DNA from 2 places in the Caballeronia sp. LZ001 genome. Region 1 is predicted to be linked to the other one. Evidence: predicted binding sites of a transcription regulator. Region 1 holds the regulator's gene; the other holds the start of a gene.

What was found. The regulator FliA, encoded in region 1, starts transcription of late flagellar genes. The targets are predictions, from matches to a motif close to CTAAAGTTTNNNNNNNNNNNGCCGNTA.
Region 2: the regulator FliA is predicted to act here: its motif matches at 1,436-1,462, upstream of P9292_RS30545 (DUF4088 family protein).

What each region holds. Positions count from the first base shown of each region.
Region 1 covers NZ_JARTVX010000004.1:3,350,190-3,357,163, reverse strand. The annotation lists gene P9292_RS26620 (aromatic ring-hydroxylating dioxygenase subunit alpha) at 1-750, opposite strand, end outside; gene P9292_RS26615 (diguanylate cyclase) at 954-2,048, shown strand; gene P9292_RS26610 (RNA polymerase sigma factor FliA) at 2,143-2,874, opposite strand; gene P9292_RS26605 (MinD/ParA family protein) at 2,893-3,813, opposite strand; gene flhF (flagellar biosynthesis protein FlhF) at 3,806-5,590, opposite strand; gene P9292_RS26595 (thiamine pyrophosphate-binding protein) at 5,995-6,974, shown strand, end outside.
Region 2 covers NZ_JARTVX010000004.1:4,171,656-4,178,629, reverse strand. The annotation lists gene P9292_RS30560 (CreA family protein) at 1-121, shown strand, start outside; gene P9292_RS30555 (AzlC family ABC transporter permease) at 388-1,074, shown strand; gene P9292_RS30550 (AzlD domain-containing protein) at 1,071-1,403, shown strand; gene P9292_RS30545 (DUF4088 family protein) at 1,550-2,314, shown strand; gene P9292_RS30540 (ATP-dependent helicase) at 2,339-4,504, opposite strand; gene P9292_RS30535 (hypothetical protein) at 4,613-4,873, opposite strand; gene P9292_RS30530 (hypothetical protein) at 4,947-5,321, opposite strand; gene P9292_RS30525 (RNA-binding S4 domain-containing protein) at 5,666-5,887, shown strand; gene P9292_RS30520 (MATE family efflux transporter) at 5,916-6,974, shown strand, end outside.

The DNA of each region.
Region 1 (6,974 bases):
GGTCTCGGTCTGCGTCACGGGCGACGCCACCAGCATGATATGCAGTGCGCCCATTGCCCCCGACGCCATCTTCGTGAGCTTCGCAACCAGCGGCCGCTTCACGCGATAAACGTAATCCATCATCGCGCCGCCCTGCCCCGGTAAACCCGCCGGCTGCCAGAAACGGCACTGGCGCGCTTCGAGTCCGTCGGCGCTTTCCATGACTTCATAGTCCGGCACTTCGGTATGCGCATCCTCGCCGAGAATGCCCACGTGCACGAACGAAAAATGCGCCATGTCCAGGAAGTTTTCGACGACACGCGGCGCGGACGACTTCACCGTCTGCGGCGCAAGGTTGATGCGCCGTCCGCCCGGAATCGCGGCTTCGGGAAAGAAATCGAGCGCGTGCGCGGGCTCGCCGAAGCACATCCACACGACGCCGTATTTCTCCTCGGCGACGAACGCGGTGGCGCACGCGCGCTTCAAAGGCCGAAGCGACGGATTCGACGGAATCAGCACGCACTGACCAAGCGTGTCGTAGCGCCAGCCGTGATACGGACACACGAGCTGATCGTTCGTCACCGCCCCCAGCGACAGTTGCGCGCCGCGATGCGGACAGTAGTCACGCCAGACATGCGCCACGCCTTCGGCATCGCGCCAGACGACGATGCGCTCATCCGCGACGATGAACGCTCGCGTCGAACCCGCCGGCACGTCATCGCCATTACAGACCGCCAGCCATTCGCCAGCGAGAGAAAAGTCGTCGCTCATAGCACTGAAGCATCCGCAGAAAACGCCGTTAATCATCTGTCCGAGATGCGTTCTTACACGATTCACAGCAGCTTGGCAAAACGTTGCAAAATACCAGTCGTCGGAGACGAACATCGCGACGGGGCCGCAATAAGACAAAAGCGCGACAGCAAAGACACGCGCAAAAGACCATAACAGCAAGAAATCACCACCAGGGGTTCAGTATGGAGCAGGCGCATCAACCGGCACGCCGGGCCTATGCCTTCGCATGGTCCGGCAACCGGAATCCCGAACGCGAGCAAGCCATGCTGCGTATCGGGATGGGAGCGGCAGTTCTGCTGGCTTATGCGGTGTATGCGTGGCGGCACCCTTCGGCCAACGCGTCGCTGATCACGCGGTTGATCGCGCTCTACGTGTCCTACGGTGCAATCACACTATTGCTCGTCAGCCGGATGATGGCGCTGTCCAACGTCCGGCTCGTCATCACCACTATCCTCGATCAGGCGTTGCTCGGCGCCATGCTCTTTCTCTGCGGCACGCTCGCCTTGCCGCTGCTGTGGGTGGTGTTCTGGTTTCTGATCGGCTCGGGATGCCGCTACGGCAAGCGCACGCTCGCCATTTCGTGCGCGATGGCGCTCGTCGCGATCGTCGCGCTGGCGTTGTGGCAACCGTGGTGGGTGGCAAACCGCGCCGCCGCGCTCGGGCTCGCGCTGAGCGTGCTGGGCGCGTCGGTGTATCTGAGCGTGCTGGTCGACAGGCTTGGCAGCGCGAATCGCGTGCTGGCGCGGCAGGCATCGACAGACCCGCTCACGGGCCTCTATAACCGTTACGCGCTCGAACAAACCGTGAATCGCGCGATGTCCGCGCCCGAAGCCGCCGACGCGAATACCAGCGCACTGCTACTGATCGACCTCGACGGCTTCAAGGGCGTGAACGATACCTACGGTCACGCAGTCGGCGACGTGCTGTTGCAGTCGTTCGCGCAATTGCTTGCACGGCGCATGCGCAAGACCGACACCATCGCGCGGCTGGGCGGCGACGAGTTCGTCGTGCTCGCGCGCAACATGCGCGATCGCAGCGCGGTGCTCACGCTCACCGATGGCATCCATTCGGCGCTCGCCGACCTCACGCTGGTGCAGGAGCGCCCAGTGAGCGTATCGGCGAGTATCGGCGCCTGCTTGCTGTCGAGCGCGGCAGAAGCGCATGACGCCGATATCACCGCCGTGCTGAGAGCCGCGGATCGCGCGATGTATCGCGCAAAGAGTCTCGGCGAAGGCAAGACGGTGTTCGCCGAGGCGCGCGACTTCGAGATGCATTGAGCCCATCCGCGCGCATTCGAGCGCCTTTGCAAAGGCAAAAGCAAAAAGCGCGCGGCCCCGGTTCGGGGCTTCGCGCGCCTCTACAACGCGGAACTCAGGCCTCGACGCTAGTCCACGACTGTTCCCGCAGCTTCGCACGCAAACGCGCCACGGCCTGGCTATGCAACTGGCACACGCGCGACTCGCTCACTTCCATCACCGCGCCGATTTCGCGCAGGTTGAGGCCCTTCTCGTAGTACAAGCTCATGAGCAGCTTCTCGCGCTCCGGCAACTTGTCGATGGCTTCGATCAGCGCGCCGCGCAGACTGTCGTCCAGAAGCGCCGACAGCGGGTCCGAACGATCGACGCAGTAACGGTCGAGGAACGGCTCGTCGTCCGCCGAGCGGTCGAAGTCTTCGTAATAGATCAACTGGCTGCCGTGCAAGTCCTGCAGCATCGACTGATACTCGTCGAGCGGCATCTTCATGTGCTCGGCGACTTCGGTCTCGCTGGCTGAACGGCCAAGGTTCTGTTCCACCTTGTGTACCGCCGACTCCACTTCGCGCGATGTCTTGCGCATGCTGCGTGGCAACCAGTCATTGGCGCGCAACTCGTCGAGCATGGCGCCGCGAATACGCTGACTTGCGTAGGTTTCGAACTGGGCGCCCTGATCTTCCTTGTAGCGGCTAGCCGCATCGAGGAGGCCAATCATGCCGGCCTGGATCAGATCGTCGAGATCGACGCTCGCCGGCATCTTGGCGACGAGCTGGAGTCCGAGGCGGCGAACGAGCGGCGCATATTTCGTAAGCACGTCGGACTGCGAGAGTTTGCCTTGGGCGTTATACATCCTGTTCACCTTTCAATATCACATCGACGCCGTGCTGCTCATTGCATGATCAGAAAACGCCGCCGCTCGGTGCGCCGCTTTCCGTCCGCTTTCACCAGACTCGCCAACCGGAATGTGCGCGTCGTACTGGCTCGCTTCGTCGCCGCGCGAAAACGGCGCGGGACGCATCGGCCAGTGCAGCAGCTCGGCTGCGATGTAGCGGTAGTCGCGCGCCGCGGCCGTAGCCGGAAACGCTTCCACCGCACACCGAGAGAGCTCCCTCGCCCGAGCGACGCGCGCATCCTCGGACACATACCCTGCCTGCACGAGCGAAACGGCCAGATAACGGCTCGCGACACCCGAGAGGTTGTCGAACGCGATCGCTGCATCGGCTGCGTCCTGCACGTGATTCATCAGCACGCGGAACTGGCCGATCGCGTGGGCGTAGTGCAAGCGCTTCATGCACGCATACGCCTCGGTGATCGCCGACGCGGCTACCCGCGTCACTATCAGAAAGTCATGCGCCTGCGCCGCGAGCGACGAGAGCGCGCCATTACGATCGAGTTGCGCATCGATCAGCACGATATCCGCGGGGCCGTCGAGCAGCGCGCGTGCTTGCGCTGCGTCGTGGCTGATACGTTCATCGCGCGGTGCGGCGATCAGCGAAAAACCCATCGGCGTGCGCACCGCGACATCCTGCAATTCGCGACGGCCGGACATCACCGCCGAGAGCGCGCCCGCGCCATCCACACCCGCCATGCGGCTGACCGAGCCCGCGTTATGCCGCTCGTCGATGACGAGCACATCCTTGCCATGCACGGACAACGCCGCGCCGAGGTTCACTACCGCCGACGTGCAACCGATGCCCGCCGGTCCGCCCACTACAGCCACCACGCGAGAACTGGCGCGCGTCAGCAGCCTTCTCAGGCCTTCAGCCTGATCGAGCACGAACTTATCCAAAATGGACTCCATGCAGTTCGGTCGTGGCGCGTGCGGACAGTGCGGACAGAAGCGCCGGCACATCGTCGTCTTGCGGCACGAAAGGCGAGCCATCGCGCGGAATGCAGAACGCGCTCTTGATGAGGAAACGCTTGGTTGCGACGTACAAGTTCTCCGGCACCTTCTGACCGGTCGATACGTAATGCACCGGCAGCTTGTAGCGGATGACCGTATCGAGCACGCTGCCGAGGTTGGTCGCCTCGTCGAGCTTGGTCAGAATGCAGCCCGCGAGCGGCGGCTGGTCCGGCGCACTCTTGTAAGCCTGCACGACTTCGTTGAGCGTGTCGCCGTGGCTCGTGGCGTTCAGCAGCAACAAGCGTTGCACCGGCTGACCCGTGCCGCACAGCATCGCGATCTGGTCGGAGACCGTGCGATCGCGCTGGCTCATGCCGATCGTGTCGATCAGCACGATATGTTTGTTGCGCAGTTCGGAGAGCGCGAGTTGCAGGTCGGCGCCGTCCTTTACCGCGTGCACCGAGACGCCGAGAATCTTGCCGAAGATGCGCAGTTGTTCATGCGCGCCGATCCGGTAGCTGTCCGTCGTCAGGAGCGCGACCTTGCTGGCGCCGAAGCGCATCACACAGCGCGCCGCGAGCTTTGCCGTGGTCGTCGTCTTGCCGACGCCCGTCGGGCCCATCAGCGCGAACACGCCGCCGCGCTCCATCAACGCGTCTTCGCTCGGCATCACCGGCAGATTCGATTCGAGAACTTGCTGCACCCATTCGAGCGCGTTTTCCACGTTCTCCATCGACGGCATGTTGTCGATCACCATGCGCACGAGTTGCGCGGAGAAACCGGCGGCGAAGAGGCGCTTGGTCAAGGCCGAGTTGGTCGGGTTGCGGCGCTGGCGGTCGCCCCACAGCAAACCCGAGAAGTGCTCTTCCATCATCTCGCGCATCGACGAGAGTTCGTTCATCACCGTTTCGTTGACCACTTGCTCCATGCGCGTGCGGATGGCTTCGGTCACGACGGCTGCGGCATTGGCCGGCAAGCCTTCGAAATTGCCCGATGCGGCCGGCGCTTCGTCGGCGGCTTGCGGTGCTGCGTTGATCTTCTGTGCGGCGCGGCGTGCGGCGACTTGCGCGGCTTCACGCGCCCAGTCGGGCGTTTCGATCTTTGCGTGCGCTTGCGCGGCGGGTGCGGCAGGCGCGGCGGCAACCGGCTGCGCGGCGGCTTGTGCACGCGGCGCTTGCTGGCGCGGTGCGTCGGCTGCCTTGACCGATACCGGCACGCCCATGCCGCGTGCAATTGCGGCGGACGGCGTCAGCGGCCGGTTCGACGGCACCGAAGCCTGTTGCGCGATACGGCGCGCATGTTCGATCAACCACGGATTGGAATCGGCCATCGTGCGCGGTGCTTCCATGCGCTCTTCGTCGGCTTGCTCGTCGAAATCGTCGGCGTCGGCGGTGTTGCCGAAGACGGAGGAGAAAACATCGCCGCTGGCGTAGGGGTTCATCGGAGAGCTGGGAGCGGCGGCCTGCTGCTTCATCGCGGCGGCTGCGGCTTGTGCAAGCGCGGCGCGCGGCGTGGCGCTGGCGAACGGCGCGGCGGCGGCTTGTTCGCGTGCGGCCTTCGCGGGCGAGATCGAAGCGAGATCGCTATCCGCGACACCGACGATTTCCACCGATCCATCGTCGAGCGTGCGGTTGGACAACACCACGGCATCGGGTCCGAGCGCTTCACGGACCTGGCGCAGAGCGTCACGACTGTTCGCGCCGATGAATTTACGAATGTTCAAACTGGCCCCCGATGAGGATAGATGCAGCGATATTTGCGAGGCGAGCACCCTTTGGTTATTTCCGTGCCCGCTTTTCAGTGAAGCCATTATTGCGAAGATCACTTCGGGCCTATCGCTGGATAAAGGGTGTGAAAGAGGGGTATTTCGACTGATGGAAACAACCCGGCCGTGCGGATTGCGTCGCGCGTCATGCGGGAAAAAATGCCGGTCTGGCACGATCGACGCGACGGGACGAGAGATGTCGCTTGCCGGTTGGTCCGGCTGTGAGGCGCGCGGCGGCAGGCGCGTCGCGCGCCAAGGCGGCCGGACTGCATCAGCCAGAGTCCCATCCAGCGGCGTAAGCTACGGTCTGCGGCTCGAAACCCGGGCTCACCGATGCTCACTGACAAAGGAGACTTGTTCGCATGGCATCCGCTTCTCATGGCCAGACCACCGGCGCGCGTCTGGTTGTCGATGCGCTCGTTCATCACGGTGTCGAACGCGTGTTCTGCGTGCCGGGCGAGAGCTTTCTCGCCGTCCTGGATTCGCTGCACGACGAAACCAGCCAAATACAGACGATCGTCTGCCGCCACGAAGCCGGCGCGGCGAACATGGCCGAGGCGGTCGGCAAGCTGACGGGGCGTCCGGGCGTGGCTATCGTCACGCGCGGGCCGGGCGCGACGCACGCGTCCATCGGCGTGCACACCGCTTTCCAGGACTCGACGCCGATGATCCTGCTGATCGGCCAATGCGCGCGGGATCACATGGATCGCGAGGCGTTTCAGGAAATCGACTATCGGCGCATGTTCGGGCAGATGGCGAAGTGGGTCGCGCAAATCGACGATCCGCGCCGCGTGCCGGAGTATCTGAGCCACGCGTTCCATGTCGCGACGGCGGGACGTCCCGGCCCGGTCGTGCTGGCGTTGCCCGAAGACATGCTGACCGAAGCGTGCGACGCGGCGCCGCCCGTGCCGCGCTATCAGCGCGTCGCGGCGGCGCCGTCGCAGGCGCAGATCGAGCGCGTGCGCGAACTGCTCGCCAACGCGAAGACACCATTCGTGATCGCGGGCGGCAGCGGCTGGACCGCCGAGGCGACGCAGGACTTCGCGCGCTTCATCGAGCGCTGGCAGTTGCCGGCGGGATGCGCGTTCCGCTATCAGGACACGCTGCATAACGAGCATCCGAATTACGCGGGCGATGTCGGGCTCGGCATCAATCCGGCGCTGGCCGCGCGCGTGCGCGAAGCGGACGTGCTCTTCGTTCTCGGCCCGCGCATGGGTGAATCGACGACGGGCGGCTACACGCTGCTCGACATCCCGAAGACGAAGCAGACGCTGATTCACGTGCATCAGGGCGCGGAGGAACTGGGCCGCGTGTATAGCGCCGATCTGCCGATCGTCTCCGG
Region 2 (6,974 bases), 820 kb from region 1:
CGACGCCAAACGCAATACGCTCGTCTACTTGACCTACAGCGACCGCATTGCGACCGGCAGCCCGAAGAACAGCGTGACGGCGGTGCCGGTTCCCGAAGGCACGACCATTCCCGTGAAGTGAAGGAAGTGAAGCGATGCGCGCGCCCCGCCGCGCCCACAATGAAGTTGTAAACTGTACGACTTGCCGGCAGGCTGGTTGAAACCATCACGCGAGCCACGAGCGCCGCACGATCGTACAAGCCCGATGCTTACTGCATGCCTTATCCTCCCGGCGACCGATATGAATGCCCAAGCGCTCATATTGGCTTATAACGGAGGCACGATTTGAAAGCAGTATCCAGCCCCGCGCTGCGGGAATTCGCCGCCGGCGCGCGCGACACCATTCCAATGATGGTCGGCGCCGCGCCCTTCGGCGTCATCTTCGGCACGCTCGTCACGGCGAGCCCGCTCACGCTCTGGCACGGCCAGCTGATGTCGCTCGCGGTGTTCGCGGGCTCGGCGCAGTTCATCGCCATCGGCATGATCGCGGGACACGCGAGCTTCATCGTGATCTGGGCGACGACCTTCGTCATCAACTTGCGGCACGTCCTTTATTCGGCGACGCTCGCGCCTTATGTCGCGCATCTGCCCGCGCGCTGGCGCTGGACGCTGTCGGGTCTGCTCACCGACGAAGTGTTCGCCGTCGCTTACGCGCATTACCAGAAGCGCGCGCCGGGCGAAATCGGCCCGCACTACTTCTTCGGCTCCGGCCTCTCGATGTATCTGAACTGGCAACTGTGGACGCTCGTCGGCTTGCTCTTCGGCGCCGCATTCCCAGGGCTCAAGTCGCTCGGGCTGGACTTCGCGATGGTCGCGACGTTCATCGCCATCATCGTGCCGCAACTGGTGGCCGTGCGCTTTGTCGCGGCGGCGATGGCATCGGGCGTGCTGTCGTTCGCGTGGCAGGACTGGCCGTACAAGCTCGGCCTGCTTGCGGCGGTGCTGGTGGGAATCGGAGTCGGCATGGCGATCACGCTGATGGAACGACGCGAGCGTGAATCGAACGGCGATAACCGCAAGGAGCGCGCACGATGACCACATCGAACTATGTGCTGCTGATTCTCGGCATGGCGCTCGTCACGTATCTGATCCGCGCGGCCGTCTTCGTGCTGGGCGAGCGGTTGCCGTTTCCGCCCATCGTGCGCACGGCGCTCGGCTTCGTGCCGGTGACGGTGCTGACCGCGATCATCGTGCCGATGACCGTCTCGCCGCATGGCAACGGCGCGGAAATCACGTGGCGCAACCCGCAACTCGTGGCCGCCGTGGTTGCGGTGGCCGTGTGCGCGTGGACCAGGCGGCCCTTACTTACCATCGGGGTGTCGCTCGCGGTTTTCTTCGTTTGGCAGTTCGTCGTCTTGCGTTAAAGGCTTCTTCGCGCAACGGCTTTCAGAACACCCTCAAGTTCCCGGCTGTAACGCCGTTATCAGAAACGAATGGACTCCGCCGTCGAAGCGGACGCCAAAGGCATTTCCCGCCATCGGGCCATCCGAGCGCGGAACCGGGAACCAACATGCGTCAAATAACCCTATCGTTTCGCGACGAGACCATCGCTTCATTGCATCGCGACTATGAGGCGTTCATGCGCCTGTCGCTCAAGCTCGACCCGCAGTTCGTCACGCCGACGTTCGAGGACTTTCTGCGCGCCAAGCTGCTCGACAATCCGACGCCGCTGACCGAGCAGGCGGTGCAGCGCATGCTGTCGCAAGGCCAGTACGCGTGGGCCAAGCGCGCGCTCGACAAGGAATTTCCGGATGTCGTCGAGATTTTGATCCGACAGGCGGCCGAACACGGTTTCGCGTTCGCGATCCGCTCGGACTGGAACGCCGAGGATCTCGTGAAGGCATCGCGCGAATGGGCGACGGCCATCGTCACCGAGGCGAAGGGCGATGCTTCGCAAGTCGATGTGCTCGCCTCGCAGATCAAGTCAGCCGCGATGGATATCCGCGAAGTCGAGGAGAAGATGCAGACGCCCGCATGGCGCCTCGCCGATTCGCTGCGTCAGCGCACCTATGAGACGAAGATCGCGGTGGAAAACAGCGTTGGCTCGAATGCGCGCGAGAAGCTCGGTGAATTGCGCTGTCTGCTGCGGCTCGGCATTTTTTATGGGTCGATTCAGAAGCAGGAAGCGCAGCAGGTACTCGAATACATTCGCTCGCTGCGGCCGGAGTTGTTTGTCGATGAACCTTATGATGGGTTCACGCGGTTTGCCGCATGGCTACGGAGCATCTTTGCGCCGGCGCCGCGCGTGCCGAAGACTTCGCGGGCGCAGCGTTAGGCGTGGACCGGGCGCCGCTTACCGCTAATCCCACATCCCCTTCAAGCGCGCCGCGATATCGATCTTCGCCTTAGCCGCGGCCGCGAGTCCCGCCGCCGTCGGCGCGGCGGCGACCGGAACCGGCGGCCACGCGGTGGCTTCGAAGTTCTGCATCAGATGCTGCGGAATGAAGCGCGTGCGTTGCGCCCACACGTGCCGGTCGCCCAGATGCGTCTGGTTGTGCACGTAAAAGCGCTGCGGCGTGACGATATGCAGATCTTCCTTCGCGCGCGTCATCGCTACATAAAGCAGCCGCCGCTCTTCGTCGATTTCCTCGTCGCTACCCGTGCCCAGATCGGATGGAATGCAGCCGTCCACGCCGTTCAGCACGAAAACATTGCGCCATTCCTGCCCCTTCGCCGAATGGATTGTCGAGAGAATCAAATAATCTTCGTCGATGAGAGGCACGCCGGACTCGTCGCTGGTCGCATCGGGCGGATCGAGCGTGAGTTCGGTGAGAAACCGCTCGCGCGTGGGATAGGTCGACGCGATGCTCTCCATCTGCAATACGTCGCCAATACGAATGGCCGCGTCTTCGTGATTGCGTTCGAGATGCGGCTCGTACCATCGGCGGATCATTTCGAACTCCGCCGGCCAGCCGCTCTCGCGGCCGCAGAGTTTCGCCATCAGGCCGACGAAACGCGGCCAGTCTTCGCTGGCGCGGGCGGGCGCATGGAAGGCGGCAATCGCATTCGATGAACGTTCGGCTTGCGCCACGCTGTCCAGCAGCCGCCCGGCGATGGCCGGCCCGACGCCCGGCAGCAATTGCGCCACGCGAAAGCCGGCGACACGATCGCGCGGATTTTCCGCCCAGCGCAATACGGCGAGCACGTCCTTGACGTGCACGGAGTCGAGAAACTTGAGCCCGCCGAACTTCACGAACGGAATGTTCTTGCGCGTGAGTTCGATTTCGAGCGTCGCGCTGTGATGCGCCGCGCGAAACAGCACGGCCTGCGACTTGAGCTTCATGCCGCCCTCGCGCGCCTCCAGCACTTGCTCGACGATATAGCGCGCCTGATCGGCTTCATCGGCGACACTCACCACGCGCGGTTTTTGCGCGGATGCCTTGTCGGTCCAGAGGTTCTTCGTATAGCGCTCGGTGGCCATGCCGATCACCGCGTTGGACGCTTCGAGAATGGGCTGCGTCGAACGATAGTTGCGATCGAGCGTGACGGTCGCGGCGGGCGGGTCGAAGTGCCGCGGAAAATCGAGGATATTGCGCACCGTCGCGCCGCGAAACGAGTAGATGGACTGCGCATCGTCGCCGACGACGGTAAGGCCGCGGCCGTCCGGTTTCATCGCCAGAAGAATGGTGGCCTGAAGGCGGTTGGTGTCCTGATATTCGTCGACGAGCACGTGATCGAAGCGGCTCGACAGATCGGCGGCGATCGTCGGCTCGGCCGCGAGATGCGACCAGTAAAGCAAGAGGTCGTCGTAATCGAGCACGCTTTGCGTCTGTTTGGCCGCGACGTAGGCGGCGAAGAGACGCTTCAAGTCCGCCTCCCACTCGCGGCACCACGGATACGACTGATCCAGCACGGCGGCAAGCGAGGCGCCCGTGTTGACCACCCGCGAATAAATGCTGAAGCACGTGGACTTGGCGGGAAAGCGCTTCTCTTTCGACGATAACCCGAGTTCGTGGCGCACGAGGTTCATGAGATCGGCGGAGTCTTCGCGGTCGTTGATGGTGAACGACGGCGCGAGCCCGACGAGATCGGCGTAATCGCGCAGCAAACGCGCGCCAACGCTATGGAACGTGCCCGACCACGTGAGACCTTGCGCGATGGCGGCCTTGGTGCCCAGCGCGTTCATGGCGATGCGCGTGACGCGACGCGTCATCTCGACGGCGGCGCGGCGCGAGAAAGTAAGCAAAAGGATGCGATGCGGGTCGGCGCCTTTCACCAGCAGATGCGCGACGCGGTGCGCCAGCGTGTTGGTCTTGCCAGACCCCGCGCCCGCGATGACGAGAAGCGGCCCGCCGCAGCGGTTGGGTTCATCGACGCCGAATTCGACGGCGTGGCGCTGCGCCTCGTTGAGCTTGGCGAGATAGGCGGCGACCTGGGCTTCGGCTGCGTCGGCGGTGGCGGTTTCTTCAGGGAGCGTCAGCACGGGAAGTGGCGCAAAAAAGTGTGACGTGTACTGTATATCCATACAGACTGGAGACGCAAGGGTTTGCGCTCACCGGTTGGTTGGGCAAAAAAAACGGCCCAGCGGGTTGCACCCGAATGGACCATTCGCACTACCCGAACAACCGTCCTGCTAATCCGCCTTCTTCGCGTTCTTGAGCTTCGCATCCGCAGCCGCTTCGTTCGCTTCCGACTGCGCTTCGGTTTTCTTCTTGTCGGCCTTGGCCTGAGCGACGGCCGCGTCCTTGTTGGCCTCGGCCTGCTTCTTCAATGCCTTCTTGTCCGCGCTGCTCGGCTGCTGATCGCTCGTCGTCTGCGCGAACGAAACCACTGAGACACTCGCAAGCGTCCCGGCAATCACGGCGGCCAACACTGCATTCTTCGATCGAGTCATGGTGTGTCCTCCCTTTCTCAAGCCTCATGAAGCGCGCGCCACGGCACTGCGGCGCGCGTCCAACGCATCGAAATCAATGCTGCAAGCCCGTGTCCTTCGGCGTGTTGGATTCCGTCGCGTTCAACTCATCCTTGGCGGCGTCCTTATCCGCCTTGCGATTGATCTTCGCGTTACGCACCTGCTCCTTGTACTGCGCCTTCGCCTGCTTGTTCGCGGCCTTCAGGTCGGCCTGCGAAGCCTTCTTCGATGCCTTGTACTCCGCGTTCGCCTCGGCGTTCGCGTTGCGGCGCTGGACCAGCGGATCGGTCGGCGCGGGCGCGACGAGATTTTGCGGCGCAGGTGTCGCCGGTTGTGCCGGCACGGCGTCCGTAGTTTGGGCGAAAGCGCCCGAAGCGGCGGTCAGGGCGGCGAATGCGGTGCCGATCATCAGATTTCGAGTCTTAATCATGAGCGAGGTCCTCTCTTGGTTTAAGCGTCGGCGGCCATGAACTGCGATGACGCACGACTTTTGTCGATTGGAAAGATGACCGAAGCTGTATCGATCAAACTATCGGACTCAGCGATGCGCGTCCAAGTTCGACGAACCGAGTCGTTGTTACCGACCGTTTCATCTGGCTACAATTGCCATCGCGCCTGCTTTCAATACGATGACAGCGCACGCCGAAGTCCGTCATGCACCAGCACGGCGCGTGCCCAGCTATTGAGGGCGGCCACTGGTTTATCATTGACGCCTTCGCCCCGAATCCATCTCGAATCCACCTCGAATCAACCCGAGTAATCTCCGCGCCCGTCATGCCACCGCTTCAATTCACCCTTACGGGCGACTACGTCGAACTTCATAACTTGCTCAAGCTGATGGGGCTCGCCGACAGCGGCGGCTCCGCGAAAGCGCGCGTTGCCATGGGCGATGTCCGCGTCGACGGCAAAGTCGAGATGCGCAAGACCTGCAAGATTCGCGCGGGTCAGGTCGTCGCGCTCGATGGTCAGAAGATCCAAGTCCGCGCGCCGGAATAAACCGTCGCCACGAATGGCCGCTCAAGACATGCAATCCCATTTCACGCGCGCGGCGGCGCATCCGCCGAGTTTTTCGCGCCATGCCGTCGATACGGCGCGGCTCGCGGCGCCGCTCGCCATCGCGCAACTCTCGCAAATGGCGATGGGCGTCACCGACACCATCCTGCTCGGCTCGTTAGGCCCCGATGCGCTCGCCGCCGGCGGCCTGGGCGCGAACGTGTTCTTCGTGATCGTGACGCTGCTGCAGGGCGTGCTTACGTCCGTCAGCGTATCGGTGGCGCATGCGCGTGGCGCGAACGCCGAACATCAAGTGCCGGGCATCTACTGGACGGGGCTCGTGTTGTCGGTGCTGCTTGCGGTGCCCGCGTTCGTGCTCCTGAGCTACGCCGAGCCGATTCTGCTCGCGTTCCATGAACCGGCTACGCTCGCCCGGAATGTCGGTGAGTATTGCGCCGTGCTGCGCTGGGGCACGCCGGGCAGCCTCATCGGCATTGGATTGATGCGCGCGTTTCTGCCTGCTATCGGCGCGGCGCGCAGGCTTTTGTGGGTGTCGATCGGCGGTGTGTTCGTCAACGGTTTCCTCAACTACGGGTTGATTCACGGCGCCTGGGGCCTGCCGCGCGAAGGGTTTCTCGGCTCGGCTGCGGCGACCACGATCACCATTTGGGGCATTGCGCTCGCGCTCGTCGCGCTGTTGCATCTGCGGCCGCGCTATCGACATTTCGTCGTCGCGGCGCGGCCGCGCATGCCGCTCATGGGCGAACTCTTCGGCATCGGCTGGCCGGTCGCCATCACGTATGGCGTCGAATCCACGCTGTTTCTCGCCACCGGCCTCATGGTCGGCTTGCTTGGCGAAGCACCGCTCGCCGCGCACCAAATCGCGATCAACGTGGCGTCGGTGGCCTTCATGGTGCCGCTTGCCATCGGACAGGCGGCGAATGTGCGCGTGAGCTATTGGGTCGGCGCGGGCGCGCCGCTCGCGGCGCGCCATGCGGGCTTCGTCGCGCTCGCCCTCGGCGTCGGCTTCATGGTGCTGTCGGGACTCGTGCTGATTACCGTGCCGCGCGCGATCGTCGGGCTGTATCTG